Regions from separate parts of the Mycoplana sp. BE70 genome, predicted to be linked through region 1. Evidence: predicted binding sites of a transcription regulator. Region 1 holds the regulator's gene; each other region holds the start of a gene.
What was found. The regulator PhoB, encoded in region 1, activates phosphate uptake and scavenging genes when phosphate is short. The targets are predictions, from matches to a motif close to TGTCATNNANCTGTCAT.

Region 1 (7,962 bases):
CGTCCATCTACCTGGAGGAGTTCGCGCCGAAGAACCGGCTGACCGATCTGATCGAAGTCAACATCAACAATCTCGCCGCCGTGCCTTCGATCGTCTACGGCCTTCTCGGGCTCGCCGTCTTCATCAACTTTGCCGGCCTGCCGCGCTCGGCGCCGCTCGTCGGCGGTCTGGTGCTGACGCTGATGACCTTGCCGACAATCATCATTGCCACACGCGCGGCTTTGCGGGCCGTTCCGCCGTCGATCCGTGCGGCCGCCCTCGGTCTCGGCGCCTCGAAGATGCAGACGATCTTCCACCACGTCCTGCCGCTTGCCATGCCCGGCATCCTGACCGGCACGATCATCGGCCTGGCGCACGCGCTCGGCGAGACCGCGCCGCTCCTCCTGATCGGCATGGTCGCCTTCGTCGCCAACGTTCCCGCCACGCCGCTCGATCCGTCGACGGCCCTGCCGGTGCAGATCTACATGTGGGCGAACGAGGCCGAGCGCGCCTTTGTCGAGCGGACTTCGGGGGCGATCATCGTCCTGCTCGTCTTCCTCATCATTATGAACTTTGGCGCAATCCTGTTGCGGCGCCGGTTTGAGCGCCGCTGGTAGTGAGATAGAAGCAGATGAACATCATGACCGAAGCCGTGGCTGAAGAAGCGCTGGAAAAGAAGATGAACTCTGTGCCTTACAAGATGATCGGCAGGGATGTCTCCGTTTACTACGGCGACAAACGCGCCCTCTACGACGTGAACCTCAACATCCGCGAGAATACGGTGACGGCGCTGATCGGTCCGTCCGGCTGCGGCAAGTCGACGTTCCTGCGCACGCTCAACCGCATGAACGACACGATCGACAATTGCCGCGTCACCGGTGCGATCACGCTCGATGGCGACGACATTTACGACCCCGCGATCGATGTGGTCGAGCTTCGCGCCCGTGTCGGCATGGTGTTCCAGAAGCCGAACCCTTTTCCGAAGTCGATCTATGAGAACGTCGCCTACGGGCCACGGATCCACGGTCTCGCCAAGAACAAGGCGGATCTGGACCAGGTCGTCGAGCACAGTCTGCAAAAGGCCGGTCTCTGGAACGAGGTGAAGGACCGCCTGCATGAAGGCGGCACGGGCCTCTCCGGCGGCCAGCAGCAGCGTCTCTGCATCGCCCGCGCCGTAGCCGTCAGCCCGGAGGTGATCCTGATGGACGAGCCCTGCTCGGCGCTCGATCCGATCGCCACCGCCAAGGTCGAGGAACTGATCCACGAGCTGCGCGAAAACTTCACGATCGTCATCGTCACCCATTCGATGCAACAGGCCGCACGCGTTTCGCAGCGCACCGCCATGTTCCATCTGGGCAACCTGGTCGAGGAGAACGACACCGACAAGATGTTCACCAACCCCGACGACCAGCGCACGCAGGACTACATCATGGGCCGGTTCGGCTGAACCCGGTGCAACGTCGCAAATGAATACCCGGCGCTATGGCGCCAGTTGAGGATCACACCATGTCATCGCCCCACATCGCTTCCGTCTACGACGAAGAATTGAAGTACCTTGCGCGCCGCATCTCGGAGATGGGCGGCACCGCCGAGCAGATGGTGGGCGACAGCGTGCGCGCCCTGGTCAACACCGACGCCGCGCTGGCGCAGAAGGTCATCTCGGAAGATGTCATCCTCGACACTGCCGAGCGGCAGATCAACGAGAAGGCGATCCTGACGATCGCCAAGCGCCAGCCAATGGCGGCGGACCTGCGCGAGATCATGGGCGCGATCCGCATCGCTGCGGAACTCGAGCGCGTCGGCGACCTTGGCAAGAACAACGCCAAGCGCGTCATCGCCGTGCAGAGTTCCGGCATGCCGCGCAAGCTTGCCCGCGGTCTGGAGCATCTCGCGGAACTGGCACTGATGCAGTTGAAGGAAGTGCTCGACGTGTATGCGTCGCGCAACGTCGAGAAGGCCAAGGAGATCCGCGAGCGCGACGACGAGATCGACGCGGTCTACACCTCGCTGTTCCGGGAGCTTCTGACCTACATGATGGAAGACCCGCGCAACATCACGCCCTGCACCCATCTTCTGTTCTGCGCCAAGAACATCGAACGCATCGGCGACCATGCCACCAACATCGCCGAGACGATCTTCTACATGGCGACGGGTGCGCCGCCGGAAGGCGAGCGCCCGAAGGACGATCACACCACCTCGGTCGGCGCGGAGAAGGAATGATCTGCGTCGCACTGTTTGAATTCTAGAACGCCGGAGTTCGCAAGGCATGGTTCCCAAGATTACCGTGGTAGAAGACGAGGAGGCGCTGAGCGTCCTCCTGCGCTACAACCTCGAGGCCGAAGGCTTCGAGGTCGATACGATCCTGCGCGGCGACGAGGCGGAGATCCGCCTGCAGGAGCGCCAACCGGATCTCCTGATCCTCGACTGGATGCTGCCCGGCGTTTCCGGCATCGAGCTATGCCGGCGCCTGCGCCAGCGCTCCGAGACCGAACGCCTGCCGATCATCATGCTGACGGCCCGCGGCGAGGAGAGTGAAAGGGTGCGGGGTCTTGCCACCGGTGCCGACGACTATGTGGTGAAGCCCTTCTCGACGCCGGAGCTGATGGCGCGGGTGAAGGCGATGCTGCGGCGCGCCCGGCCGGAAGTGGTCTCGACGCTGCTGAAGTGCGGCGATATCGAACTCGACCGCGAGACGCACCGCGTCCATCGCCGGACGCGCGAGGTGCGCCTCGGTCCGACGGAATTCCGCCTGCTCGAGTTCTTCATGACCTCTCCCGGGCGCGTCTTTTCGCGCTCGCAGCTGCTCGACGGCGTCTGGGGACATGACATCTATGTCGACGAGCGCACGGTCGATGTGCATGTCGGCCGGCTGCGCAAGGCGCTGAACTTCTCCAACATGCAGGACGTCATCCGCACTGTGCGCGGGGCCGGCTATTCGCTGGAGGCCTGATCGGCTGGAAACAATCGGAAACGAAAAACGGGCCCCGCGGGGCCCGTTTGCAATTCTGTCTTTTTCCAGCGTGTCGCCGGTTACCGCATGCGCCGACGTTCGGCCGACGGCTGGTAAGCCAGGCGCTGATGGAAGAGGCAGTAGGGCGAGTTGTCCGGGGACTCGTTGCCGCAGAAGTGAAAATCGTCGGTCAGCGGGTCGCCGTTCGGCCACTTGCAAGTGCGCTCGGTGAGTTCCGTCAGTTCCAGCCGGCGCGACATCGGCAAGACGACGTTCGTGTCGATCCGCGCGAGCGGCGCGTCGTCGTACTCAAACGCGACTTCTTCCTTGACGACGGTCGCGCCTGCCGGGCGGGCGACGGTGCGGGTCACGACGCGCGGGGCGAAGTTCGAGGGGCGCGGCGCGGCGGCCGGCCGCTTGGCCCGTGTCGCCGTCGGCGTGCCGCCGGCTTTAGCGCGACCGGGAAGGGCGAGGCGGTGCACCTTGCCGATGACCGCGTTGCGGCTGACGCCGCCGAGTTGTGCTGCGATCTGGCTGGCGCTCAGTCCTTCGGACCAGAGCTTCTTAAGCTTCTCGACCCTCTCGTCTGTCCAGTTCATCCTATCGCCTCCATTCCAGCGTTCGCTACCGGGAATCCGTCGCCAATGCCCCGGATGGCTCCGGAGCACGGAACGCCTTGATACTGTGGGTGACTAGTTCCGCCGCATGCAGTCTAGCAATTGACTTTTAACCTACTGACAGGGGGACTCTGTGACAAGACTCGCCCGATTCAGGCCGAATCGATTTTCCAGTTTTCCCCAACTTGCTAGTTTGGTGTGACTGCCCGGCGACACTTTCCGCGCGCAAGTCGGGTCCGTCTCCGCGACCAATTGAGGTGGAACGGATGGAAGCTACTTTTATTGACATCGACCGCCGAAATGCTGATAGTGCCGCGGCCGCCGTAGGGCGGCATTTTTCATTTTTCCACACGGAAAGCTCAAGACGGGAATGGATTTCCGCATCCGCTGCGAAGGAGATACGCGCCATGGCTGATGCCACGCCGCTTTACGAGACCTATCTGCGTGCGCCGCTGCGCTTCGAGCGCGGCGAAGGCGTCTGGCTGATCGCGGAAGACGGCTCGCGCTATCTCGACTTTGCCGCCGGCGTTGCGGTCAATTCGCTTGGCCATGCCCATCCACAACTGGTCGACAGCCTCAAGAGCCAGGCCGACAAGGTCTGGCACGTTTCGAACCTCTACGAGGTGCCGGGACAGGAAACGCTTGGTAAGCGGCTGATCGACGCGACGTTCGCCGACAAGGTGTTCTTCACCAATTCCGGCGCAGAGGCGCTGGAGTGCGCAATCAAGACGGCGCGGCGCTATCATTTCGCCAAGGGCCATCCTGGCAAGTTTCACGTCATCACCTTCGAGGGGGCCTTCCATGGCCGGACGCTGGCGACGATCGCCGCCGGCGGCCAGGAGAAGTACCTCGAAGGCTTCGGACCCAAGGCGCCCGGTTTCTATCAGGTGCCCTTCGGCGACATCGCGGCCGTAAAGGCCGCGATAACGGAAGAGACGGCGGCAATCCTGATCGAGCCGGTACAGGGCGAAGGCGGCATCCGCGTCGTGTCGAACGAGTTCCTGCGGGAACTGCGCGCGCTCTGCGACGAATACGGGCTGCTGCTCGTGCTTGACGAGGTGCAGTCCGGCGTCGGCCGGACCGGCAAGCTGTTTGCCCATGAATGGGCCGGCGTCACGCCGGACATCATGGCGGTCGCGAAAGGCATCGGCGGCGGCTTTCCCCTCGGCGCCTGCCTGGCGACGGCGGAGGCTGCGGCCGGAATGGTCGCGGGCACGCACGGCTCGACCTATGGCGGCAATCCGCTGGCCATGGCCGTCGGCAATGCGGTCCTGGACGTCGTGCTGGAAAAGGGGTTCCTGGAACATGTTCGCGACGTGGCGCTGGTGCTGCGTCAGGGCCTGGCCTCGCTGGCGGACCGCTTTCCGGATATCATCGAGGATGTCCGCGGCGAGGGCCTGATGCTCGGCATCAAGGCCAGGGTTCCCTCGGCCGACCTGCTCAAGGCGGTTCGCGCGGAACACATGCTGCTCGTCCCGGCCGGTGACAACGTGCTGCGGCTGCTGCCGCCGCTGGTCACGACGGCCGAAGAGGCGCGCGAGGGGCTGGCACGGATCGAACGGGCGGCGGAGAAACTGAGCGCCGAGAAGAAGCAGGCCTGAGGCGATGCCGAGGCTCAAACAGCAGGACTGACAGCATGGCCAGACACTTCCTCGACCTCTCCGCCATGACGGCCGAGAATCTTCGCACGATCATCGACGACGCCAAGGTGCGAAAGGCGGCGACCAAGGAGGGCACGGCCGACAGGCCGCTCGCCGGCAAGATGCTGGCGATGATCTTCGAGAAGCCCTCCACTCGCACCCGGGTCTCGTTCGACGTCGGCATGCGCCAGCTCGGCGGCGAGACGCTGTTTCTGTCCGGCACCGAGATGCAGCTCGGCCGCGCCGAGACGATCGGCGATACGGCGAAGGTGTTGTCGCGCTATGTCGACGCGATCATGATCCGCACGACCGATCATGCGCGCCTGCTGGAGATGGCCGAGCATGCGACCGTGCCGGTGATTAACGCGCTGACGGACCTGACGCACCCCTGCCAGATCATGGCCGACATCATGACCTTCGAGGAGCATCGCGGACCGGTCAAGGGACGGACGATCGCCTGGACCGGGGACGGCAACAACGTGCTGCATTCCTTCGTCGAGGGTGCGGCCCGCTTCGGCTACCGCATGAACATGGCCGTGCCGCTTGGCTCCGAGCCGGAGGACAAGATCCTCAACTGGGCGCGCAACAATGGCGGCGAGATCATGCTCTGCCACGACGCCGATCGGGCCGTCGCCGGCGTTGACTGCGTCGTTACCGACTGCTGGGTTTCCATGAACCAGGAGCACCGCGCCCGTGGCCACAACATCTTCCAGCCCTTCCAGGTGAACGAGGCGCTGATGCAGAAGGCCGACAAGGACGCGCTCTTCATGCACTGCCTGCCTGCGCACCGCGGCGAGGAAGTCACCGACGAGGTGATCGACGGACCGCGGTCGGTCGTCTTCGACGAGGCGGAGAACCGCCTGCATGCGCAGAAGTCCATCCTTGCCTGGTGCCTGAACGCCATTTGACCGGCCGTTCACGCCCTATTGAAATCGGCTTTTCGCGCCACGATCTATGGCGCGAACCCCGATGTTGCAGCGGCGCCGCTGGCGTCGCATCCGCCGGATGTGAGATCATTCCGACGGCGAAAGCGCAGAATCACTGAAGAACGCAGCCGTCGCAGGCAGATGTGGCCAGCATCCCGCCGGACGGCCGATGGCGTTGAAGGAGCGAAATATGGCCCAGCCAGCCCCGATACTTGGCGAACTCGATTTTGCCGGCGACGACCACGTCGTGCCGTTCCAGGTGGAAGGCCTGGACGTGCGCGGCCGCGCGGTCCAGCTTGGGCCGTTGCTCGACGCGATCCTCGAGCGGCACGACTACCCGCAACCCGTCGCGCGCCTTCTGGCCGAGGCGATCGTGCTGACGGTCCTGCTCGGCACGTCGCTGAAGTTCGAGGGCAAGTTGATCCTGCAAACGAAGAGCGACGGCCCGGTCGATCTGCTCGTCGCGGACTTTTCCAGCCCCGAGAACGTGCGCGCCTATGCCCGGTTCGACGCCGACGCGCTGGAGGAAGCGGTACAGTCCGGCAAGGTCGCCCCGCACGAGTTGCTCGGCAAGGGTATCCTTGCCTTCACCATCGACCAGGGCGCCCACATGCAGCGGTACCAGGGCATCGTCGCGCTCGATGGCCACACGCTCGAGGAGATCGCCGGGGTCTATTTCCGCCAGTCGGAACAGATTCCGACGCGGGTCCGCCTCGGCGTGGCCGAACTGTTCGATCGCGATGAGAACGGCAAAGCCCGTCACCGCTGGCGTGCGGGCGGCATGGTTGCGCAGTTTCTGCCGGAGTCGCCGGAGCGCATGCGCCAGGCGGATCTGCCGGGCGGAGACGGCGAGGAAGTCGGCCACAGTGTCGCTGAGGACGACAAGTGGTCCGAAGCCCGATCGCTCGTCGAGACGATCGATGCCGACGAGCTGACGGATCCGAATGTCGGAACCGAGCGGCTGTTGTTCCGGCTTTTCCATGAGCGCGGCGTGCGGGTCTACCCGCCACAGGCGGTGTTCGACCGCTGTTCCTGTTCGCGCGACAAGCTCAAGGCGGTTCTGTCGGGCCTGTCGCCGGACGAGGTCGAGCATACGGCGACCGACGGCCATATCGCGGCAACATGCGAATTCTGTTCGACGACGTACCGCTTCGAGGTTGGCGAAGTCACCGCCGCCTGACGCATACGATCCTGTTGCAAAGGCGGACGCCGGCCCAGGCGTCCGCTTTTGTGTTAGAATTGCGCGCACGCTGGACAGTACGATCGCGGTGACCGCTTCGTCCGGCCGCCACGCTCGTTGAGGAGCAGGCCATGATCCGCGCATTTGCCTTTCTCGTGCCGATGACAATGATGGCGGCCGATATGCCGGTGGCGAACTCGGACGCCGACAAGCAGCAGATTCTGAAGAATGACGAGGCCTGGCTGAACGCCGTCGCGACAAAGGACCCGAAGGCCATCGCTGCGTTCTATGCCGAAGACGGATCGATCCTGGCGCCGGGCATGCCGATTGCCAAGGGACGAGACGCAGTCGAGGCCGCCTGGAAGGGCCTGGTCGGCATGAAGGACTTCCCTCACCTTTTCGCCCTCCCTTGTTGAGGTCGCCCAGTCGGGCGACATCGCCTATGAGATCGGAACGTACGAACTCGGATACTCGACCGACAAGCCCGTTGACGAAAAGGGAAAGTACGTGGTCGTCTGGAAGAAGGCCGGCGACGACTGGAAGGTGATGGCCGACATCTTCAACAGCGACGGCGCGATCTAGAGCCTTTCCGGGTTAGATTGAAGCATTCTGTTGGCTGAAACGGGCCGCCTGATCGACCGGTCGGCTTGGCCGTAGCACATGGCTACGA
Region 2 (7,962 bases), on a different contig from region 1:
TAAGGGGACTTAAGGGTCTGGAGTTTTGCGCGGGAGAGACAAATCGCCAGGCCGGTCCGATGGGGACTCAGGCCTGGCGATTGGACGCCGTCGTCTTGGGAGTTTGCGGGCGGCGTGCCGTCATTGGGACTTGCCGGCGTGTGACGTCATCTCTGTTTCTTCGTCGGCAGACGGAAAACCGATGTCCTTGCGAATGTCGAAGGGCAGGTTTTCCAGTTCGAGTTCATCGCGGTGGTGGCGCCACGCACTGGCGAGTCGGCTGGCAAGGCCTCGCCACGTGGAGCTCGCGCTGCTGCTGCGAAAATGGCGTCCGCCGCTTGCACTATGAGTGTATGAAAGGCTGGTCATGTTCAGGTTCCTTTCGATCTTGGGAGGATTCGAGAGGTCGCGACCCTTGTCGATCATATTGCCGCGACCTTACTCATCAATCCATCGCATATAATTGATCTCATGCATCAGTTTCTGTCATGCAAATACCGGCCTTCCGGCCAGCCGATGTCGCGTTTCAGCTCCGGTGAGAGATTCGCGATTTCGTTTTCCCCTTGGCGCCAACGACGCCGGGTGGCGCGTGCGTCGAGATATTGCCGGATCGTGAGGGCAAAACCCTTGCCGACGGCGCGAAGGGCGAACGGAACAACGTTTGCATGTGATTTGCCTGCGGTCATGGCTCATATCCTTTACCGATCAGGTTCCGATGGATTGACTATCGCGCCATATGAGTATTCAATCAAACGAAATGAAATGAGGCATTGGATCAGATAATCTGATAGCGGAGGAAGCCATGAACCTGATGCTGCGCCAGACGCTCCCGCTCCTGGAGCTCGACATTCTCAGGACCTTCGTCGCGATCGCCGAGACCGGAAACTTCACGACGGCGGCTGAAACCGTGCACCGTACGCCGTCTGCGGTATCGATGCAGATCAAGAAGCTGGAGGAGATGCTGGGCTGCATGCTGTTTCGGCGCGACGCCCGTTCGGTCGTGCTCACCCATCACGGCGAAGTCCTGCTCTCCTATGCGCGGCGGTTGATTGCGCTCAGCAACGAAGCGGTTTCGCGGTTCATGATGCCGGAGATGAATGGCGTGGTGCGCCTTGGCGCTCCTGATGACGTCGGCGAATTGATCCTGCCGGAGGTTCTTCGCCGCTTTGCGGAAACCTTCCCGTCGATCGCCGTCAACGTCTCGATCGAATCAAGCGGGAACCTGCGCCGCGCGGTGGCGGACCGTCGGCTGGACCTGGCGATCTTCAATGCATCCGAAACTGTTGCGCCGGTTCCCGGCGAGATCCTCATGAAAGAACAACTTGTCTGGGCCGGCAAGAAATGCGGCAACGCTCATCTCAAGAACCCGCTTCCTGTTTCCGTTTGGGAGGAGGGATGCATCTGGCGTGCGCGCGCGCTCGAGGAGCTCAGCAAATCGGGGCGGGATTTCCGTGTGGCCTACTTCTGCGCCCATCACATGGGCCAGCGCGCGGCTATCCGGGCCGACCTTGCGGTCGCCCCGCTGGCGCGCTTCCTCGTGCAGGACGACATGGTGGCGCTCGGTGTGAAGGATGGACTGCCGGAACTCGGCTACTACCACATCGGCATGGTGGTGGGGGACGACGCGGCAGCGCCGGCGCTTGCCGTGGCCGACTATATCCGCGCGGCCTTCGCGCGCTTCGAGCGCAGTCCGAAGGAAATTCTGCCGCTGGCGTGCTGAAGCGTCCCCACGCCATGTCTTGGTGGTGCCGCGGGCGCGGGCTGAAAGGTCGCGCCGCCGTTGCGGCACGACCGTGCGGTCTGCTTCAGTAGCCGAACTGCTCTCAGCGGTCGTCCTCAATGACGACGCGTCTATCGCGGATGGAGCCGTGCGGCACCGGTGCGCCGTTACTCGCGGCTGCGCCGCCGCCGTCGGCCGCCGCCTTCACCGCCGTCGCCATCCGCCAGCACCTTGCGTTCCGGCAGCGTGACCACGGTGGAGAGGTTGGGGAAGGCATCGACCTTGTTCGGCATCGCCATCGCGTTGACGAACAGCTGCTGGAAATTGCTCTCGAGCGCCGTTTCGATCTTCTCGATCCGGTTGACCGTCTGTTCGATCTCGCGGCGGTGGTCGCGGTTCAGCAGCGCCATCAACGCGCCGGTACCGGCGGCGTTGCCGACCGCCTTCACCTCAGCGAGGTCGCAATCCGGGATCAGGCCGAGCACCATCGCATACTTCGGATCGATGAAGGTGCCGAAGGCGCCGGCGAAGCGGATCATGTCGACATGGTCAATACCCTGCTTCTCCATCAAGAGCTTGATGCCGGCATAGAGCGCGGCCTTGGCAAGCTGGATGGCGCGAATGTCGTTCTGGGTGACGGTGATGCGCGGCTCGCCATCGTGCAGGAGATAGGAGAAGGTGCGGCCGTTCTGAATGATGCGCGGGCTTCGCGCCGCCATCGAACCGTCGACGACGCCGTCTTCCGAGATGATGCCGGAAAGGTACATCTCCGCCACCACTTCGATGATGGCCGATCCGCAGATGCCGGTGACGCCGACAGAAGCTGCGGCCTCGGCAAAGCCATCCTCGTCCGACCACTTGTCGACGCCGATGACGCGGAAGCGCGGTTCAAGCGATACGGGGTCGATGCGTACGCGTTCGATCGCGCCGGGTGCGGCGCGCTGGCCGGAGGAAATCTCCGCGCCCTCGAAGGCCGGGCCGGTGGGCGAGGAGGCGGCGACGACGCGGTCCTTGTTGCCCAGTACGATCTCGGCGTTGGTGCCGACATCGACGAGCAGCATCATCTTGTCCTGCTTGTAGGGGGCTTCGGCGAGCGTGGCGCCCGCCGCATCCGCGCCGACATGGCCGGCGATGCAGGGCAGCATGTAGACGCGTCCGCCGCGGTTGACGTCGATGTCGATGTCATGCGCCCAGTATTGCAGCGCGCCAGAAACGGCGAGCGCGAACGGTGCCTGGCCGAGCTCCGTCGGGTCGATGCCGAGGAACAGGTGGTGCATGATCGGGTTCGCAACGAATACCGCATCGAGGATGTCGTGGCGGTCGACCTGACCTTCGTCGCAGACCTTGCCGATCAGGTTGTTGACGGCCTCGCGCACCGCCTTCGTCATCGCTTCCCGGCCGTCCGGGTTCATCATGACGTAGGAGACGCGGCTCATCAGGTCCTCGCCGAAGCGGATCTGCGGGTTCGAGGTGCCCGACGACGCGGCGATGCGGCCGGACAGCAGCGAGACGAGATGCATGGCGATCGTGGTCGAGCCGATGTCGCAGGCAATGCCGTAGGCCTCGTTCTTCAGGCCCGGCCAGAGGCCGACGATGAAGGGGCGGGACGAGTCCATGTCGCGGTGGATCGCGGCGGTGACGCCCCAGTTGCCCTTGCGCAGGATCGACTGGAGTTGCGGGATGAGATGCGGGGCGATCAGCGGGTCCTTCCAGCCCCAGTCCTTTTCCAGCACCTGCTTGAGGCGGTCGAGATCGCCAAGAGGTTTGTGCATATCGGGCTCTTCCACCTCGACATAGCAAAGCTGGACGGCGGCGTTGCGCTCGATGACGCGGTCGGTCGCGGCCTTGCGGACGACCTGCGCATTGATGACGGTGTCCTGCGGAACGTCGACGACGAGATCGCCGAGGATCAGGGCCGAGCACGAGAGCCGCCGGCCGTCCGGAAGGCCGCGGACCTTCTCGTAGCGCTCCTCCTTCGGCCCCTTTTCCGAGATGTGGTCCAGCGAGGAGACGATCTTGTGCTTGGCGAAATTGCCTTCCTGCACCTCGATCTGGCAGCGGCCGCAGGTGGCGCGCCCGCCGCAGACGCTTTCGACGTAGACGCCCAGTTTGCGCGCGGCGTCGAGGACCGGGGTGCCCACCGGGAAGCGACCGCGCTTGCCCGACGGCATGAACAGCACGAGAGGGTCTTTCTGCGCGGCTTCGGTCATGTTGGTCTCGTTTTCGGATGTGCCATCGATGCGCATGCTGCTTCCGTCTTTCGCCAGGGCCGCTTCCGTCGGGGGACCGAAGCCTGAATAAACGCTACCAGACTGCACCGGAACGCTGCCTGATAGTTGTCAAATCCCGACATGGAAAGATCTGCCAGCATCATTTCCGCCAGCGAAAGCGATTAAAGGCCGGCGTTGCCGCGCATGCACTTGCGGCGGCCGAGAAGAATGCCTTTCTAGCCCGGCACAGACACGGTCAGAACACGAATTCCACTGACGTCAGCGGCCAGCATCCGAGCGTCCACTCGATCGGTCGGGACTGTTCGTCGTGATTGATGGCGTTGACCCGGAAAACCGGCGTGCCCGGCGTGAGCTTCAGCATGTCGGCCTCATCCGGCGAGGCAAAGCCGCCGCTGACACGGGTTTCGTGCCGGTGATACTTGGTGATGCCGTAGGCTCGGAAGACATCGGTTACCGATTGCTGCCGCAGATAGACGGATTCGAAGTCCGGAAAGCGGCTGGCCGGAAAGATCTTGGTGTTGACGTAGAGGGGGTGGCCATCGGCGCTCCGTATCCGACACAGCCGAATGATTTCCTCGTCATCGCCGAGCGCCAGTTTCCTCGCCGCTGTGGTGGCAGCGGTCTCGCGGCACAGGACCAGCGTCTGCGTCACGACCTTCTTGCCGCCGGCATTGAAGTTTTCCAGGAACGGGCGGTCGTCCCGAACCGTGAAGACGGAGGGAAGGCTGCGCACGAAAATGCCGACGCCCTTGCGGGCGGTGAGATGGCCTTCGCGCTGCAACTGCTGCAACGCGCGCCGGAGTGTGATGCGGGTCACGCCGAGTTTCTCGGCCATATGGTTTTCGCCGGGCAACTGGCTGCCCGGCGTCAGGAAATTGCTTTCGATCAGCCCGAGGATGTGGTCGTAGATCTGCTGCCAGATCGGCATGTCGCTGCGCGGCCGGACGACGACGTCCTCGAAGCCGGTCAGGAGATCGGTGCCCTTGTCGAGTCCGGGAGCCGAGCCGGTGCTTGCCTTCATGCCGGGGCGCCTTCCGCCATTCGCGCCATGGAGGGGGCGGACAGTCCGTGGCCGCCGGCGGAATAGACCAGGTCGCCGCCCACCATCGTTGCGATCACGTGCGGATGCGCCGGGTCGCTTGCATCGACCAGGATCATATCGGCCCGCATGCCCGGTTGCAGGATGCCCCGGTCTTCCAGACCGGCTGCCTTGGCGGCATTGGCCGACACCAGCGCCCAGGTTTCGGCCAGATCGCTGAAGTCGGGCCGGGCCAGCTTGAAAGCGGCGTGAAGGGGCGACGGATAGTGATAGTCGCTCGCAAGCACGCTGCAGAACCCGGCGCGGACGGCATCCGTTGCGTCGAGCGCGCCGTTATGGCTGCCGCCGCGCACGACGTTGGGGGCGCCAAGGACGATGTGTTCGCCCGCCGCGCGCGCCGCTTCAGCGGTCGCGCGATTGAGCGGAAATTCGGAGGTCACGACGCCCAGTTGCCGGAATTTCAGCCGTTCCTCCGGCGACGCCTCGTCGTGGGCGAGGAGAATGTTGCCCGAAGACCTGGCCGCCCTGGCGAGTTGATCGATGGCGGCCGGCACCTCGGCGCGCCGTGACCAGACGCTGTCGAGCAGCGCCGTGTAGGCCTCCTGGCTCAGCCCCGAGCGCGATGCCATCTGGCCGATCTTGCGGGCGATCGTGCCCTTCATGACCGTGCCGGTCGTGTGGTCGTTGAGCGCGATGATCGGCTTCGGGTCGAGCGACAGCCACCGCATGACCAGCGGCAACTGGTCCAGCGCAAAGGTTTCCCAGCGCAGATGCAGGCGTGTGTCGCATCGCAGCGAAGGGCGCATTCGCATCAGTTCCGCGATCAGGTCCGCCGCTGCCTCCACCGACCGCAGGCCGGGCTCCCACGAGATGGTGACGCCGTGAAAGGCGGTGGTGATGCCGTTTGCCACGAGCTGCCGGTCGGTGTCGCGAAGCGCAAGCGCCGTATCGAAGCGCACGCCGGGCCGCGGCATGATCTGGCGTTCAAAGCCGTCGCCGTGGATGTCGACGATGCCGGGAAGCACCAGCAGGCCCTCCGCTTCGATGACCTGTGTGGCGCTATCGGGGGTCGAGACGATCTGCCCCTCTGCGACGTGAATGTCGGCGGACGACAAGCGGTCTCCGGCGAGCGCGCGGCCGCCCCTGATGGTCCAGTGCATCTGCGATCCTTAATGGTAATTCATCTCACGGCAAGGTGTCATGCAGGCGTCATCTGCTGTCTATACAGGTATCGCGTCGAACGCATCCTGTCTACACAGCAGAGGAAAAATCATGATCCGCAAATTCGCAGCCGCCCTTGCGCTCACGCTTGCAACCGCAGTGCCGGTCCTTGCCGATCCCGTCAAATTCGCAGTCACCGACATCGAGGGTCTTGAAGCGTTGCAGCAGGAGTTCGGCGCCTTCGAGGTTGCGCTGGAAGAGGCCACCGGTCTCGAGATTGAGCTTTATCCCGTCGCATCCCGCACCACGGCCGTCGAGGCGTTGAATTCGGGCCAGGTCGATCTGGTTCTGACCGGTCCCGCCGAGTACGTCGTCATGAAGGAACTCAGCCAGTCCAAGATCGTCGTGGCCTGGCAGCGCCCTGACTACTTCGCCCAGATCGCGGTTCTGGCCGATGGTCCGATCCGCTCGATCGAGGACCTGAAGGGCAAGAAGGTCGCCTTCGGCTCCGTCGGCTCCACCTCGCAGCATCTCGGCCCGGCCCAGGCGCTGGCAGATTTCGGCTTGAAGTATGGAACGGATTACGAGCCGGTCATCATTTCCCGCAACGTTGCCGCCGAGGCCCTGACCCGCGGCGATATTGCCGCCATCGGCCTCAACTTCGGCCATCTCGCTTCCGTCCGCGAAGCATTTCACGACAAGGCCTTTGCCGTGATTGCCCGCGGCCGCGACCTGCCGAACGACATCCTGGTCGCGCGCAAGGATATTTCCGACGACGTCTTCAACGCCGTGCGCGATGCCTTCGCAGCCAAGGGCAACGAACTGATGCAGGCCGTTCTGACCGGTGAGGACAACAAAAAGTTCAGGGGCGGTTTCTTCCTGACCGACGTCAAGGACAGCGACTACGACTACGTCCGCTCGATGTACCGCACCATCGGCGTCGAAACCTTCACGGACTTCGTCAACTGAGCATATCGCTCCATCTCCGAACTGGGAGGCAGCCGGATCGGCCGGCTGCCTTCGTCGCAACAAGCAATCTTCCAGCAGCCAGGACAACAACCATGAGCGAGATCATTTGCGCCCGCGGCGTTACGAAGAAATATGCGGACGGGAAGACGGTCTTTTCCGGAATCGAACTGATGGTGTCTGCCACCCAGCGGGTTGCGCTGATCGGCTCCAACGGCGCTGGAAAATCGACGCTTCTCAAATGCCTGATCGGGCTGCTGCCGCTCAACGGCGGCGAGGTCCGCACCCTCGGCGAAAGCATCGGCGCCACATCCTCGCCGCGCCAGCTGCGAAGGTTGCGGCAGCGCATCGGCGTGGTGTTCCAGCATCATGGCCTGGTCGCCCGGCAGTCGGTCCTGACCAACGTCGTGCAGGGCAAGCTCGGCCTGGCGGGTGCCTGGCATGCCTGGCACCAATCGATTGCTCGACAGCAATGGCGCAGTGACGCGCAGGAAGCCCTCCGTCAGGTAGGCCTCTGCCACAAGGCTGCGGCACGGGCGGATGAATTGTCCGGCGGCCAGGCGCAACGGGTCGCAATCGCCCGGGCGCTGGTCCGAAAACCCAAGCTGCTGATCGCCGACGAGCCGGCGGCAAGCCTCGATCCGGCCTCCGGCCGCGATGTCATGGCCCTTTTTTCCCAGTTGTCGCAAGAGAGTGGCACTACGTTGATCTACACGACGCACGACATGGACCATGCGCTCGAATTTTCCGACCGCATCGTCGCCCTGAAATCCGGCTCCATCCTCTTCGACCAGCCGACCGCGGACGTGACGCGCGCAGCTCTCCAGGAGGTCTTCCATGGCTGAGAGCGCACTGCCGGCGCGCTT
Region 3 (7,962 bases), on a different contig from region 1:
CTGACGTCGATGTTAACTTGACGCGGCGTGAGATGGAGGCGCTAGGTCATCTTGCCGACGGCATGACATCGCATGAGATTGCCCGCGTGCTTTCGATCTCGAACCACACGGTCGACTGGTACATGACCGGCATTCAGGAGAAACTGAATGCCAAGAACCGCCATCATGCGGTTGCGCTGTCATTCCGGTTGGGTCTGATCTCCTGACGTCGCAAATCGTCAGGTGGCGATATCAAATTTGGGCTTTTATTTTGGACGCGCTGGTGATTTTCTTCGCAGGCGCAGCATTCCTGTGTTCAAGTCTATGAGGAGTCCGACTTGCCCATCTCGAAGATCCTGGTCGCCAACCGTTCTGAAATCGCCATCCGCGTGTTCCGCGCGGCCAATGAACTGGGGCTTAAAACGGTGGCGATATGGGCCGAGGAGGACAAGCTCGCACTGCACCGCTTCAAGGCGGATGAAAGCTATCAGGTCGGTCGCGGGCCACACCTTGCCCGCGACCTCGGCCCGATCGAGAGCTACCTGTCGATCGACGAGGTGATCCGTGTCGCCAAGCTGTCCGGCGCCGACGCTATCCATCCGGGTTACGGCCTGCTGTCGGAGAGCCCGGAATTTGCCGAGGCATGCGCCGCAAACGGCATCACCTTCATCGGTCCGAAGCCGGAAACGATGCGCCAGCTCGGCAACAAGGTGGCCGCCCGCAATCTGGCGATTGCGGTCGGTGTTCCCGTGGTTCCGGCGACCGATCCGTTGCCCGACGACATGGACGAAGTCGCCCGCATGGCCGAAGAGATCGGCTATCCGGTCATGCTGAAGGCGTCCTGGGGTGGCGGCGGGCGCGGCATGCGGGCCATCCGCGATCCGAAGGATCTCGCCCGCGAGGTGACGGAAGCCAAGCGCGAGGCGAAGGCCGCCTTCGGCAAGGACGAGGTCTATCTGGAAAAACTGCTCGAGCGGGCGCGTCACGTCGAGAGCCAGATCCTCGGCGACACGCACGGCAACGTCGTACACCTGTTCGAACGCGACTGCTCGATCCAGCGGCGCAACCAGAAGGTCGTCGAACGGGCCCCGGCCCCCTATCTCAGCGAGGCGCAGCGGCAGGAAGTCGCCGCCTATTCGCTGAAGATCGCCGAGGCGACCAACTATGTCGGCGCCGGCACCGTCGAGTACCTGATGGATGCCGACACCGGCAAGTTCTACTTCATCGAGGTCAACCCGCGCATCCAGGTCGAGCACACCGTCACCGAGGAGGTGACCGGCATCGACATCGTCAAGGCGCAGATCCACATCCTCGACGGCTTTGCGATCGGCACGCCGGAATCGGGCGTGCCGAAGCAACAGGACATCCGCCTCAACGGCCACGCGCTGCAGTGCCGCATCACCACCGAGGATCCGGAGCAGAACTTCATTCCCGACTACGGCCGCATCACCGCCTATCGCGGCGCCACCGGCTTCGGCATTCGCCTCGACGGCGGTACCGCCTATTCCGGTGCGGTGATTACCCGCTTCTACGACCCGCTGCTGGAAAAGGTGACGACCTGGGCGCCGACCGCCGACGAGGCGATCCGGCGCATGAACCGGGCGCTGCGCGAGTTCCGCATCCGCGGCGTGGCCACCAACCTGACCTTCCTCGAAGCGATCATCGGCCATCCGCGGTTCCGCGAAAACAGCTATACGACGCGGTTCATCGATTCGACGCCGGAACTGTTCCAGCAGGTTCGCCGCCAGGACCGTGCGACGAAGCTGTTGACCTATCTGGCCGACGTGACCATCAACGGTCATCCGGAGACCAAGGGCCGGCCGAGGCCGCCGGGCGACGTGGCCCGCCCGGTCGTGCCCTTCTCCGAGGGGTCGATCGCCGCGGGCACGAAGCAGAAGCTCGATGAACTCGGACCGCGGAAATTTTCCGAGTGGGTGCGCGCCCAGCCCCAGGTGCTGATGACCGACACGACGATGCGCGACGCGCACCAGTCGCTGCTGGCGACCCGCATGCGGACCTATGACATCGTCCGCATCGCCGAGACCTATGCGCGCACGCTGCCGCAGCTGTTCTCGCTCGAATGCTGGGGTGGGGCGACCTTCGATGTCGCCATGCGCTTCCTCACCGAAGACCCCTGGGAGCGCCTCGCCATGGTTCGCGAGGGCGCGCCGAACCTGCTCTTGCAGATGCTTCTGCGCGGCGCCAATGGCGTCGGCTACAAGAACTACCCGGACAATGTCGTAAAATACTTCGTCCGCCAGGCGGCAAAGGGCGGGATCGACGTCTTCCGCGTCTTCGACTGCCTGAACTGGGTGGAGAACATGCGCGTGTCGATGGACGCGGTGGTCGAGGAGAACAAAATCTGCGAGGCGGCGATCTGCTATACCGGCGACATCCTCAACGCCGCCCGGCCGAAGTACGACCTGAAGTACTACGTGGCCCTTGCGGACGAACTGGAAAAGGCCGGGGCGCACATCATCGCCGTGAAGGACATGGCCGGCCTTTTGAAGCCGGCCGCCGCCCGCGTGCTGTTCAAGGCGCTGCGCGAGGCGACCGACCTGCCGCTCCACTTCCACACCCACGACACCTCAGGCATTGCCGCCGCCACGGTGCTTGCGGCCGCCGACTCCGGCGTCGACGTGGTCGATGCGGCGATGGACGCGCTGTCCGGCAACACCTCGCAGCCCTGCCTGGGCTCGATCGTCGAGGCGCTGCGCGGCTCGGAGCGCGACTCCGGCCTGGATCCGGAATGGATTCGCCGCATCTCGTTCTACTGGGAAGCGGTGCGCCACCAGTACGCGGCCTTCGAGAGCGACCTGAAGGGGCCGGCCTCCGAAGTCTATCTGCATGAAATGCCGGGCGGCCAGTTCACCAACCTCAAGGAGCAGGCGCGTTCGCTGGGGCTGGAGACCCGCTGGCACGAGGTGGCGCAGGGCTATGCCGACGCCAACCGCATGTTCGGCGACATCGTCAAGGTGACGCCGTCGTCGAAGGTGGTGGGCGACATGGCGCTGATGATGGTCAGCCAGGACCTGACCGTCGCCGACGTGGAAAACCCCGGCAAGGACGTTTCCTTCCCCGAATCGGTCGTCTCCATGCTGAAAGGCGATCTCGGCCAACCCCCGGGCGGCTGGCCGCAGGCGCTGCAGAAAAAGGTGCTGAAGGGCGAGGCCGCCTACACCGAGCGCCCGGGCTCGCTGCTGCCGGACGCCGACCTCGACGCCGAACGCAAGGAGATCGAGACCAAGCTCGAGCGCAAGGTCAACGATTTCGAGTTCGCCTCCTACCTGATGTATCCGAAGGTCTTCACTGACTATGCGCAGGTCGCCGAGACCTACGGTCCGGTCAGTGTCTTGCCGACGCACGCCTACTTTTACGGCATGGCGTCGGGTGAGGAACTCTTCGCCGACATCGAGAAGGGCAAGACGCTCGTCATCCTCAACCAGACACAGGGCGACGTCGACGAGAAGGGCATGGTCAAGGTGTTCTTCGAGCTGAACGGCCAGCCGCGCCCGATCAAGGTGCCGGACCGCAACCGCGGCGCATCGAGCGCCGTCCGCCGCAAGGCGGAGGCGGGCAACGCCGCGCATCTTGGCGCGCCGATGCCGGGCGTCGTCTCGACAGTTGCGGTCGCGGCGGGCCAGTTGGTCAAGGCCGGCGATGTGCTCCTGTCGATCGAGGCGATGAAGATGGAAACGGCGCTGCACGCCGAGAAGGACGGCGTGATCGCCGAGGTGCTCGTGCGTGCCGGCGACCAGATCGACGCCAAGGATTTGCTGGTCGTGTTCGGATGACCGGCAGGGGGCAGCCCCGCCGCTGTCCCCGCTTTCCCTTTCAACCGTGCGAGGAGACCAACGCTGCGTCTCCTCGTGCAAACCAGTGGGTTCATGGCAGATGAATTATACGATCCGCACCGCAGACGTCGGCGATCTTCCCGCCATCAACGAGATCTATCGCGAATCGGTGCTGCACGGTGTCGCCACCTACGAAATCGATCCGCCGCCGCCTGAGGAGATGCACGCCCGCTTTTCCGCGATTACCGGCCAGGGGTATCCCTATATGGTTGCCGCCGATCGGCAGGGCCGGATTCTGGGCTATGCCTATGCGTCGGCCTTCCGCACGCGCGCGGCCTACAGTTGGCTGGTGGAGGATTCGATTTACCTGGCACCGGAAGCGCGCGGGCGAGGCATTGGCAAGGCTCTGCTTGCCGAACTGATCGCGCGCTGCACGGCACTTGGATTCCGGCAGATGGTCGCCGTGATCGGGGGTGCGCATCCGGCTTCGATCGCCGTCCACCGGGCGACCGGATTCGAGCACGGCGGCCTGATGAAGGCGTCCGGGTTCAAGCACGGCCGCTGGCTCGATACGGTGATCATGCAGCTTGCGCTCGGCGAGGGGGCGTCGAGCCATCCCGCATCGGACGTTCATCCAGCCATGAGCGGGAAATGAACAGCGTCTAGAGCGCGTCGCAATCCTTCAGGTTCGCTTGCCGCGCTTCAGGTTGTTTTTCATTCGCATGTCATTGTCCCGAAACCAGTTCTCACGTTCGGGAGACTTGCTTTAAGTCTTGATGAGCTTCAGTGCCTTGTCGAAAACCCTGAGAACCTGTTCAAGCTCGTGGCCGCGCTTGAGGATCATTCCGTGGGCGTTGAGCACGCAGTAGGCGCCCTGCTTGGCGGCGAGCTTGGGATTCTTCTCGACACGATAGAGCGGCATCTCGCCGGAGCGCTTGAAAATCGAGAAGATTGCCTTCTCATGGGTGTGGTCGATCGCATAGTCGCGCCACTCGCCCTCACCGACCATACGCCCGTAAATCCTGAGGATCGCGTCCAATTCCCTGCGATGAAAAGTGACCGGGACAGGGTCTTTGTTGCTTCGGTATTCCCGGAGGTCGACGACAACATTCGACCCCTGGGCACCGGCCACTCCCGGCGACGAATCCGGCTGATCAGTCATCGAGACTCCGCTTCGACTGCGACAGGACGATGACAGTGTGCCCTACCTGAACCGAAATGCAAGCGCTTAAGCCGCTTGCCTGGGCCGAGACGGCGCGCCTTCGCTCGCGCCTTGCCTTGCCGCGCCGGAGGCGCAACCCTGCGGATGGGCAAACCCACCTGCAGGGTTCGCTGCGCTCGCTGCGTGATCGATCGCGGCCGGTTCAACCACGCCGCGTCATGCCGTCCATCCGTGTTAACAACTGCGGCGACGCAAAAATCGAAGATGCCGCAATTCAGACAAAACCGCGCCCAAATTTTCGGGGAAAGTCGAATCGCTGCCCCGCAGCCGAGCCGCTTTGCATGTGCGGGAAATCGGCCGGCCACTGGGGGTGTGCGTCGAAGCTGTTCCTGTATTCCGTTGCCGGAAGCTTCGTCAAGGTCCGGTCCGGCGTGTCTTCGAACCCTCAAGCCCCAGCCCCTCGAAGAACCCGGCCGGACCGCTCCAAAATCGCGAAGCTCAGCGGTGACTTGCAGTCTCCGACACCGGACCATTCGTCACGACGGCGGCGCCAAGGATTGCGCCGGGCGTATCGGCCGTCTTCATCCGCTGCAGCAGGATGGCGCAACCGCCGTTGCCCATGCGGTTCAGAAGGCTGGCCGGCAGCACTAGGCTCGTTTCCTTCCCCTCCCACATGCCGACCGTTTCGATGTTGGTTACCGCGTGCCAGTAGTCGACCCGTCGTCCCCGGTTTTCGCCGTCCTCGATGTCGACCGCCTTCTCGCCGTCGAAGTAGGCAATGACGACGTTCGCCTTGCCCTCGCCGCTGCCGATGCGGATTCGCATTTCGTCCTGGACGATGTCGGCGGATACGTCGACCGACAGGCCGTGTCCTTGCGTGCTTAGCGATTGCAACTGATTGCGAATTTGCGTGAGATCGCCGCCATTGACGTGTTCGCGTCCGTTGATCACGGCCTGCGGAGTGTAGACGCTACCGCGGCCAAACATCCGCGCATAGGAATATTGCCGCTCGGTGTTCTCCTTGGTCGACATCGTGTCGGTCCAGCCGAGATAGTTCCAGTAATCGACGTGGTAGGCCAGCGCCACGACGTCGCCCTCGCGGATCAATGTCTCCAGCGCCTTGTCCGCCTTCGGGCAGGATGAGCAGCCCTGGCTGGTGAAGAGCTCGACCACGCCTTTGGGCTTGTCGTCTGCCACGGCAGCCGTGCCTGCTGTGGAAACGGCAAGCAGGCACGAGAGGCAACCAAGAATGACCAGTCTGGGCATGAATCTTTCCAGGAGATGCAGCGAACGGCCGCTTGTCGGCCACCGTCATACCCGCTTGCCCAGTCAACAGGAAGTCACGATGGAGTGAAAGTCATACGATTGGAGAGTGTTCCGGAAAATAAAATGCCGGGGCATCGGCCCCGGCACCATATTGGCTGAAGATTCAGTCGAAATCAGGCGGCGAGATCGCGCAGAACCGTCTGCAGGATGCCGCCGTTGTTCATGTAGGTGACCTCGTCCAGCGTGTCGATGCGGCAGAGGATCGGAACCTCCTTCACCGAGCCGTCGCCGTAGGTGATCTTGGCAACCTTCTTCTCACGCGGCTTGATCTCGCCTTCGAGGCCGTCGATCTCGACGAGCTCGTCGCCCTTGAGATTGAGGCTGGCCCAAGTCGTGCCTTCCTCGAAGACGAAGGGCACGACGCCCATGCCGACGAGGTTGGAGCGGTGGATGCGCTCGAAGGACTGCGCGATCACGGCCTTGACGCCGAGAAGGTTGGTGCCCTTCGCCGCCCAGTCGCGCGACGAACCGTTGCCGTATTCGACGCCGGCGAAGATGACGAGCGGAACGCCCTCTTCCTTGTACTTCATCGCCGCATCGTAGATCGACATCTCTTCCTTGGACGGATAGTGGATGGTGTAGCCCCCCTCCTTGCCGTTCGGGCCGAGCATGTGGTTGCGGATGCGGATGTTGGCGAAGGTGCCGCGCATCATCACCTCATGGTTGCCGCGGCGCGTGCCGTACTGGTTGAAGTCGGCAACGCCGACGCCGTTCTCAAGAAGATAAGCACCGGCCGGCGAAGCCGCCTTGATCGAACCGGCCGGCGAGATGTGGTCGGTGGTGATCTTGTCGCCGAAGAGACCGAGGACGCGCGCGCCCTTGATGTTCTTCAGGCCCGAGCCCTTCTTGCCCATGCCGACGAAGTAGGGCGGGTTCTGCACGTAGGTCGACTTGTCGTCCCAGGCATAGGTCTGCCCGGCCGGAACCTGCACCGCCTGCCAGTTGGCGTCGCCCTTGAACACGTCGGCGTACTTGGACGCGTAGAGTTCGCGGGTGACATACTTCATGATGAAGTCCTGGATCTCCTTGGAGGAGGGCCAGATGTCCTTCAGGTAGACCGGCTGGCCGTTCTGGTCCTCGCCGATCGGCTCCTTGGTGAGGTCCTTCTGGACCGAGCCTGCGAGCGCATAGGCGACGACGAGCGGCGGCGAGGCCAGGTAGTTGGCCTGGACGTCCGGCGAGATGCGGCCCTCGAAGTTGCGGTTGCCGGAGAGAACGCCGGCGGCGATCAGGCCCTTGTCGTTGATGGTCTTCGAGATCGGACCCGGCAGCGGGCCGGAGTTGCCGATGCAGGTCGTGCAGCCGAAGCCGACGAGGTTGAAGCCAAGCGCGTCGAGGTCCTTCTGCAGGCCGGACTTGGCCAGGTATTCACCGACCACCTGCGATCCGGGGGCCAGCGAAGTCTTGACCCACGGCTTCGTCTTCAGGCCCTTGGCGACCGCGTTGCGGGCCAGCAGGCCGGCGGCGATCAGCACCGACGGGTTGGAGGTGTTGGTGCACGACGTGATGGCAGCAATCGCCACGTCGCCATGGCCGAGATCGAAGTCGGTGCCTTCGACCGCGTAGCGGTTGGACAGCTGGCCAGGCTTCTTGTAGTCGGCGTCGAGAGCGGCGGCGAAGTTCGGCGCGATCGTCTCGAGGGGCAGGCGGCCTTCCGGACGCTTCGGGCCGGCCATCGAGGGCACGACATCGCCAAGGTCG
Region 4 (7,962 bases), on a different contig from region 1:
CATCATCGTCGAGCAGAACGCCGTCGCGGCACTTCGGCTCGCCGATCGCGCCGTCATCCTCGATACCGGCGAACTGGTCTTTGCCGGGTCGGCCAAGGAGCTTCTCGAAAGCGAGGATCTCCGTAACGAATATCTGGCGATCTGAGGCGGGGAGAGGAATGTCCAAGGAAATTGTTCACCCGGTTCAGGCTGCCTGGAAGAAGGCTGCCCTGATCGACAACGAGACCTATCTTGCCTGGTATGCGGAGAGCGTTCGCGACCCGAACGGGTTCTGGGGGCGGCACGGCCGCCGGCTGGACTGGTTCAAGCCCTATACGAAGGTGAGAAACGCCTCCTTCGAGGGCGATGTGTCGATCAAGTGGTTCGAGGACGGCGAGCTCAACCTGTCCCACAACTGCATCGATCGGCATCTAGACGCACGCGGCGACCAGGTCGCCATTATCTGGGAGGGCGACGATCCGGCCGAGGACCGGAAGATCACCTATCGCGAGATGCACGAGCAGGTGTGCCGCTATGCCAACGTGCTGAAGTCGCACGGGGTGAGGAAAGGCGACCGCGTCACGATCTACATGCCGATGATCCCGGAGGTCGCCTACGCGATGCTGGCCTGCGCGCGCATCGGAGCGATCCACTCGGTGGTGTTCGGCGGCTTCTCGCCCGATTCGCTGGCCGGGCGCATCGTCGACTGCGAATCGCATGTGGTGATCACCGCCGACGAAGGCTTGCGCGGCGGCCGCAAGGTGCCGCTGAAGGCCAATGCCGACAAGGCGGCCGAGATCGCCGCGGCGGCCGGCAATGCAGTGCACAAGGTGCTGGTGGTGCGCCGCACCGGCGGGGCGATCAACTGGGTGGACGGGCGCGACGTCTGGCTGGACGAGGCGGCCAGGGCGGCTTCGCCCGTATGCCCGGCCGAGCCGATGAACGCGGAGGACCCGCTGTTCATCCTCTACACCTCCGGCTCGACAGGCAAGCCCAAGGGGGTGCTGCACACCACCGGCGGCTATCTGGTGCATGTGTCGATGACGCACCAGTACGTCTTCGACTACCGTGACGGCGATATCTACTGGTGCACGGCCGATGTCGGCTGGGTGACGGGCCACTCCTACATCCTCTACGGGCCGCTCGCCAATGGCGCGACGACGCTGATGTTCGAGGGGGTGCCGAACTATCCCGACGCCTCGCGCTTCTGGCAGGTGGTGGACAAGCACAAGGTCAACATTTTCTACACCGCGCCCACCGCCATCCGGGCGCTGATGAGGCGACGACTGGGTGAAGAAGGGCTCGCGCGAGAGCCTGCGCCTGCTGGGTTCGGTGGGAGAACCTATCAACCCGGAGGCCTGGGAATGGTACTTCAACGTCGTCGGCGAGGGCCGCTGCCCGGTCGTCGACACCTGGTGGCAGACGGAGAACGGCGGCATCCTGATCGCGCCGCTGCCGGGCGCCACCGACCTGAAGCCCGGCTCGGCGAGCCGGCCCTTCTTCGGCGTGGTGCCCGAAATCGTCGACAATGACGGCGCGGTCATCGAGGGGATGGGCTCGGGCAACCTGTGCATCGCACAGCCGTGGCCGGGCATGATGCGCACGGTGTTCGGCGACCACGAGCGTTTCATCCAGACCTATTTCTCCACCTACGAGGGCAAGTACTTCACGGCGACGGCTGCCGGCGCGACAAAGACGGCTATTACTGGATCACCGGGCGGGTCGACGACGTCATCAACGTGTCGGGCCACCGCATGGGCACGGCGGAGGTGGAATCGGCGCTGGTGGCGCATGAGACGGTGTCGGAGGCCGCGGTCGTGGGCTATCCGCACGACCTCAAGGGCCAGGGCATCTACTGCTATGTCACGCTGATGGAGGGCGAGCAGCCGAGCGACGCGCTGCGCAAGGACCTGATCGCCCATGTGCGCAACGAGATCGGGCCCATCGCGGCACCCGACAAGATCCAGTTCGCGCCGGCGCTGCCGAAGACGCGCTCGGCCAAGATCATGCGCCGCATCCTGCGGAAGATCGCCGAGGACGACTTCTCCGCGCTCGGCGACACCTCGACGCTGGCCGACCCCTCCGTGGTCGACGACCTCATCGCCAACCGGCAAAACAGAAAAGCCTGAAAGCAAGCGCGGCCGCGAGGAGACCTTTGGAGCCTCGCTGCCGCCCCGTCTGCGACTTGAACTTCTGGTGTCCTACAGGCCGGCCCTGCGCTGGAAAGGCCCAGGGGAAGCTGAACGGCGATGGCGGAGAGCAGTGCCAGAAACCACGAGCATGAGTGCCGGAAACCTGGAGCGTCATCCGGCCACGTGATTAAGCCGTGGCGGCGCCGGAGCATCGGCCAAGCGCCGGCCACGGCATGCGAGAAGAAACCACGACCGCCGTCAGCCCGGAACTCAACATCCTCCATCGTTCCCGACCTTAGTGGCCTAGCCGATCGAGCGCGTCGCGAAGGGCGGCAGCTGCACTCTCACGCTCGCCGCTCGACATGAGTTCTGGCTCCAGATCGAGCTTTAGATGCGGCATGTCCTTGTGAATTTCCTCTGGTCTTGAAAGATTTGCCTTGGAAGCGACGACACGGTAGGCGGCAGTTGGATAAGCAATGCCTTTGACCTGGATCGGGCCAACCTCCTCGCAATGGATCACATCCTTCACCTGCGCGAAGGTCTCGTAGGAGATTAGGATGGATCCGGGGGCTGCCTCCTGCTCCAGCCTTGCGGCCAGGTTCACGGCACCCCCGATGATCGTGTAGTCCATCCGGTCTTCGCTGCCGAAATTGCCGACGGTACAATAATCCGTATGAATACCGATCCGGCAGCGGAGCGGAGTTTCTATCCCGACGCTGCGCCAGATCTCGCCGAGTTCACCCACTCGCTTCTGCATCGCAAGCGCCATCGAGACACAGGCAATGGCGTCTTCCTTGATACCGCGCGTCTCGGGATCGCCGAAGAACATCACGATGGCATCGCCGACATATTTGTCGATCGTAGCGCCAAACTCCAAGGCGATCTTGGACATTTCGGACAGGTACTGATTGAGGAGATGCGTGAGTTCCTCCGACTCCATTTTGTCGGTTGTTTCGGTGAAACCGGCAATATCGGTAAAGCAAATCGTTAGCTTCTTGCGCTGGCTCGCAATCCTCACGTCCTGTTGGCCGCTGAAGATCGAATTATAAACCTGAGGGGCGAGATACTTGGCCAATTTGCTCGAAAGCGCCTCGAGAGCGATCGACTTTTCGGACAGATCCTGCTCTCGACGCTTCAGCTCGGTGATGTCGGAATAGACCGCAACCGTCCCGCCGCCCGAGATCCGGCGCTCACTGATCTGGATCCAGCGGTCCGGACTGCGGCGCTGGACATGCGTTCCGGTTGGATTGCGATGCGCGAGCAGGCGCTCGGCGATCCATTCCTCCTCGCGACCAACCGCATTCTCTATAAGCCCGCGCTCCGCAGCCGCCCTGATGATTGCCTCGAACCGGGCGCCCGAAATGACGGTATCATTCATGTCCGGATAGAGAATTTCGCGGTAGCGGCTGTTGCAGAGGAGGAGCATGTCCTCCGAATCGTAGAGAGCAAACCCCTCGGAAATGCTTTCGATCGCGTCGACGAGGTGCTGGCGGGCTTCGGCGACTTCGCGCAGGTTCTTCTCCTCCACTTCGATCGCAGTGTCGCGAAAGAGCCGCAGCGCCTCGGCCATGCGGCCAATCTCGTCGCTCGCCGGCCTGGGCAGCTGCACTCGCAGATTGCCCCCGGCAATGGCCAGCATGCTCTGACTGACGCTCGCAAGCCGGGCGAGAAGGTTGCGGTCGACGTAGAGCCAGACGACCAGGAGCGAGCTGACGAGCGTCAGCAGGGCGGAGCCGAGAACGACCCCCGTCCCGAAAGCTTGTACGGCCGACGTTTCTCGTCCGGCATCGGCGATCTCACGGTGAGCAGCGGTTACAAGACGATCGACCGCAGCGGTGAGGTCCCGGGAAAGCCTCTCATTCTCGGCCACGAGCTTCTCGCCCTCGGCCAGAATGGCCAGCTCGCGTCCGCGAACGGCCGGAATTCCGGCGTCTCCTTCGGCCAATGCCCTGAACTCGGCGACCCGATCCCGAAAGCGGGCCTGCAACTTGGCTTCGATCTGCTGGACGATCGCCTCGAGGCTGTTTAGGGAACGCTGCAGCGGAAAGATGCTCAGCGCAAGATCGCCGGAAGTCGGCGTATTGGCGGCCTTCAGCAGCGCATCATTGACCGCGGCAATCTCCTGTTGGGCTTTCTGTTGGGGAAGATAGCCTACGATCGCCAGCAAGGCGCTCTCCGCCGCTGCGGCACGCTGCTCGGGCGGTGCGTCAGAGCCAGCGACCAATTTTTGCCACGCCGCCATTTTCGAGTTCGCAACCAGCGTGCCGGCATTGATCAGACGCAGGCCCGCCGTCGACGCAGCACCCAACCGGCGCAACAGCTCTTGCTTCCGGTCGACAACCGTCAGCCTCGTCGCAACCAGATCGTCGAGCGTCCGCAGGTTTCGTTCCAGGCCAAGGACCGCACTTTCGATCTCTGCGGACTCGGTTCCAAGCGTGCTGCCCTTGAGTGACCCGAGCAGCGTTTCGAGACGTGCCATCTCGACCGAGATGGCGGCGGACACCTCGGCACGCTTTATCGCGCTCGTTGCGGCGAGCATGGACGGCGCGGCGGCCGCTACCCGTTCGGCTTGTCGAGACAATTGCAGCGCAACAAGGGCAGAGGGCATCCGCCTTTGCGTGATGTGCGCGACGACGGAGCCGACTTCCCGATGCGCATAGATCGCAGCGGCGCTCGACAGCATGCTGATGGCGCTGAGCGCGAAGAATGCAAGCAACAAGCGGCCACGTATGCCGAGACGGTTATGCATCGCCTCCATTCCGGCTGATGCGGCTCGCTCTGCCGTGCCGGCATGCTCAAAATTCGCCGGCCCGCCAGCAGTTTGCCAATCCTGATCCTGGGCCTATTCTACGGGCACATACTCCCCATTCTTCCAGACGTACCACGCCCAGACTTGCCGCGTCAGATCGCCCTTGTCGTCGAAAGCGATCGGTCCGAGCACGGTCGAAAACTCGCCCTTGTGGAGTGCGTCGATCACCCGTCCGATCTCCAGCGAACCGGCCTTGGCGACAGCCTGGGCCCAGACCTGGATGGCGCCGTAAGTCAGCAGGGTATAGGCATAGGGCTCATAATTTTCCGCGCGATAGCGGGCGACGACCGCAGCGGCTTCGGCGTTTCGGCGCGCATCCGGTGTAAAGGTGAAAAGAAGGCCTTCAGCGGCAGGCCCCGCGATCAGCGCCAGTTCCTCGGTTGCCATCGCATCGCCGGACACGAACTGAACCGCGTAACCGGCATCGCGAGCGGCGCTCGCCATCAATGCGACCTCGGTGTGGTATCCGCCCACATAGACCACGTCGATCCCTTGCTCCTGGAGCTTGGCAACCTCCGCTGCATAGTCGCTCTTGCCCGGTTCATATTGAAGGTAGATTGCTTCGGTCACGTTGCGGCTGTTCAGCCGCTTCTTCGTCTGCTCCGCCAGGCCCTTGCCGTAGGTGGTCCCGTCATGAAGTATCGCAATCTTCTTCCCGCCCCAACGGTCGGCGAGAAGGTCCCCTGCGGTCGCACCCTGCGCATCGTCGCGTGGAATGACGCGGAAGACATTGGCACGACCCTGCTCCGTCAGGAGTGGATTCGTGGAACCTGGAGATATCTGCAGCACTCCTGCCGCCTCGTAAACCCCAGACGCCGGAATCGATGCGCCGGAACAGTAGTGCCCGACGATGAAGACAACTCTGTCGGCCACCAGCTTTTTGGCCGCTGCAGTGGCCTGATCCGGGTCGCAAAAATCATCGGCAATGATGAGCCGAACCGACTGGCCGAGCACGCCGCCTTGAGCATTGACGTCGTGAACCGCAAGCTCTGCGCCTCGCTGCAATTGCTCGCCGATCCAGGTCAGCTTGCCGGTCATCGGGCCGGCGGCCCCGATCAGAATCTCGGCCTGAGCGTGAAAGCCGATCAGCGATGCCAAAGCGACTGCTAATGGGAAAGGTCGGCGCATGACGCACCTCCTTTTCTCAATATACTCTGGATCAACAGGTGCGGCTACTTGTCTGTGCCCAAAGGAGCCGTGGGTGTGCATCCGCCACAAGCACGGGACACCTGGAGGGGTGACATCAGGACAACCAAATACGGGTTGCGGGCGGCGCGGATGTTGAGCGCATGGGTTTGCTATACGGTGTGGGTATAACGCTGCAACTTGAAATCACCATCGAGAAGCTTCGCATGCGACTTTCATGTGGCGATACAAAACTGTTGTATGGCTGTCATAAACTGACAATACTGCTCTCCGCGAGACTAAACCTTTCGCCAACCAGAACGGGAGCGAGACATGAAGATCGTAGGCTTCGCGGCCGGAGTTGCCGCCACATTCACGTTGCTATCCAGCACTTCGGCATTTGCCGTCACCGAGATTTCGTGGTGGCACGCCATGACGGGAGCCAACAACGAGGTGGTCGAGCAGCTTTCCAAGGAGTTCAACGAGAGCCAGAGCGAATACAAGGTCGTTCCGGTGTTCAAGGGCACCTATCCCGAGACGCTGAATGCCGGCATCGCCGCTTTCCGCGCCAAGCAGCCGCCGACGATCATGCAGGTCTTCGATGCGGGCACGGGTACGATGATGGCCGCCGAGGGCGCCATCAAACCGGTTGCCGAGATCCTGCCGATGGGCGGCCAGGCCTTCGACAAGAGCCAATACCTGCCGGGCATCGTTGCCTACTATTCCAAGCCCGACGGCACGATGCTGTCGTTCCCGTACAACTCGTCCTCGCCGATCCTCTACTACAACAAGGACATCTTCCAGAAGGCCGGCCTTGACGTCGACAATCCGCCCAAGACCTGGTCCGAGGTCTGGGATGCGGCCAGGAAGATCAAGTCGAGCGGTGCCGCACCGTGCGGCTTCACCTCGACCTGGCTGACCTGGATCCACACCGAGAATTTCGCCGCCTGGAACAACCTGTCCTACGGCACCAACGAGAATGGCATCGGCGGCACGGACGTCGAGCTCAAGATCAATGCCCCGACCTTCGTCAAGCACTTCCAGGAGCTCGCCGACCTCGCCAAGGACGGAACGTTCAAATATGGCGGCCGCACGTCGGAAGCCAAGCAGATCTTCCTCGCCGGCGAATGCGGCATCTTCACCGAATCCTCCGGGGGTCTAGGCGATATCGTCAAGTCGGGCATGAACTACGGTACCGGCCAGCTGCCCTATGAGGCGGATGCAGCGGGTGCGCCGCAGAACACCATCCCGGGCGGTGCATCGCTGTGGGTCTTCGCCGGCCTGCCGGACGAGCAGTACAAGGGCGTAGCCACCTTCTTCAACTTCCTGTCGCAGACGCCGATCCAGGCGCGCCTGCACCAGGTGTCGGGCTACCTGCCGGTCACGCTCGCCGCTTACGAGGAAACCAAGAAGTCGGGCTTTTATGACAAGAACCCGGCCCGCGAGATCCCGATCAAGCAGATGATGGGCAAGGCGCCGACCGAGAACTCGAAGGGCGTCCGCCTCGTCAACCTGCCGCAGGTCCGCGACATCGAGAACGAGGAGCTCGAGAAGATGCTCGCCGGCCAGCAGACCGCCCAGCAGGCGCTCGACAATACCGTCGAGCGTGGCAACAAGGCGATCCAGGACGCGATCAACAACTGATGCCGTGGGCGCGGCGGCCCCTGAATCGGGTTCGCCGCGCTCACCGCCTTTTTCCGCGGAGAGAGGCATCGCAACGTTAGCGTGGCATCGTCACTCGTCCGATCGGCCGGGCGAGGGTGCTGCACGCACCGAGCTGCGGTGTGGGCCTCCACGAACAAGCCGATGACCCAGCCGCCGAAGAGGCTCGCATTGTCCCCACGCGTCGTCTTTCCAAACAGGATCCTTCCCTATCTGCTGGTCGCGCCGCAGCTGGCGATCACGCTGGTGTTCTTC

Region 2: J2Y48_RS08755 (alpha-D-ribose 1-methylphosphonate 5-triphosphate diphosphatase) is a predicted target of PhoB. The motif match lies at 6,166-6,182, and genes of this name have one in related genera.
Region 3: J2Y48_RS04875 (DUF2794 domain-containing protein) is a predicted target of PhoB. The motif match lies at 4,954-4,970, and genes of this name have one in related genera.
Region 4: ugpB (sn-glycerol-3-phosphate ABC transporter substrate-binding protein UgpB) is a predicted target of PhoB. The motif match lies at 6,301-6,317, and genes of this name have one in related genera.

Annotation. Positions count from the first base shown of each region.
Region 1 covers NZ_JAVDTM010000001.1:253,801-261,762, reverse strand. Annotated here, with positions in the region: gene pstA (phosphate ABC transporter permease PstA) at 1-596, shown strand, start outside; gene pstB (phosphate ABC transporter ATP-binding protein PstB) at 611-1,426, shown strand; gene phoU (phosphate signaling complex protein PhoU) at 1,486-2,199, shown strand; gene phoB (phosphate regulon transcriptional regulator PhoB) at 2,246-2,929, shown strand; gene J2Y48_RS01250 (GcrA family cell cycle regulator) at 3,010-3,528, opposite strand; gene J2Y48_RS01245 (aspartate aminotransferase family protein) at 3,954-5,147, shown strand; gene argF (ornithine carbamoyltransferase) at 5,183-6,094, shown strand; gene J2Y48_RS01235 (Hsp33 family molecular chaperone) at 6,303-7,292, shown strand; gene J2Y48_RS01230 (nuclear transport factor 2 family protein) at 7,424-7,708, shown strand; gene J2Y48_RS25310 (hypothetical protein) at 7,728-7,874, shown strand.
Region 2 covers NZ_JAVDTM010000004.1:44,855-52,816, reverse strand. Annotated here, with positions in the region: gene J2Y48_RS08780 (hypothetical protein) at 121-405, opposite strand; gene J2Y48_RS08775 (hypothetical protein) at 456-665, opposite strand; gene J2Y48_RS08770 (LysR family transcriptional regulator) at 782-1,699, shown strand; gene J2Y48_RS08765 (ASKHA domain-containing protein) at 1,867-3,945, opposite strand; gene phnF (phosphonate metabolism transcriptional regulator PhnF) at 4,166-4,951, opposite strand; gene J2Y48_RS08755 (alpha-D-ribose 1-methylphosphonate 5-triphosphate diphosphatase) at 4,948-6,129, opposite strand; gene J2Y48_RS08750 (PhnD/SsuA/transferrin family substrate-binding protein) at 6,242-7,099, shown strand; gene J2Y48_RS08745 (ATP-binding cassette domain-containing protein) at 7,192-7,941, shown strand; gene phnE (phosphonate ABC transporter, permease protein PhnE) at 7,934-7,962, shown strand, end outside.
Region 3 covers NZ_JAVDTM010000002.1:307,712-315,673, reverse strand. Annotated here, with positions in the region: gene J2Y48_RS04890 (LuxR family transcriptional regulator) at 1-206, shown strand, start outside; gene pyc (pyruvate carboxylase) at 318-3,773, shown strand; gene J2Y48_RS04880 (N-acetyltransferase family protein) at 3,874-4,428, shown strand; gene J2Y48_RS04875 (DUF2794 domain-containing protein) at 4,540-4,935, opposite strand; gene J2Y48_RS04870 (thioredoxin family protein) at 5,434-6,201, opposite strand; gene acnA (aconitate hydratase AcnA) at 6,375-7,962, opposite strand, start outside.
Region 4 covers NZ_JAVDTM010000004.1:104,385-112,346, reverse strand. Annotated here, with positions in the region: gene J2Y48_RS09045 (ABC transporter ATP-binding protein) at 1-145, shown strand, start outside; partial or broken gene acs (acetate--CoA ligase) at 159-2,108, shown strand; gene J2Y48_RS09035 (adenylate/guanylate cyclase domain-containing protein) at 2,407-4,860, opposite strand; gene J2Y48_RS09030 (branched-chain amino acid ABC transporter substrate-binding protein) at 4,954-6,048, opposite strand; gene ugpB (sn-glycerol-3-phosphate ABC transporter substrate-binding protein UgpB) at 6,379-7,689, shown strand; gene ugpA (sn-glycerol-3-phosphate ABC transporter permease UgpA) at 7,852-7,962, shown strand, end outside.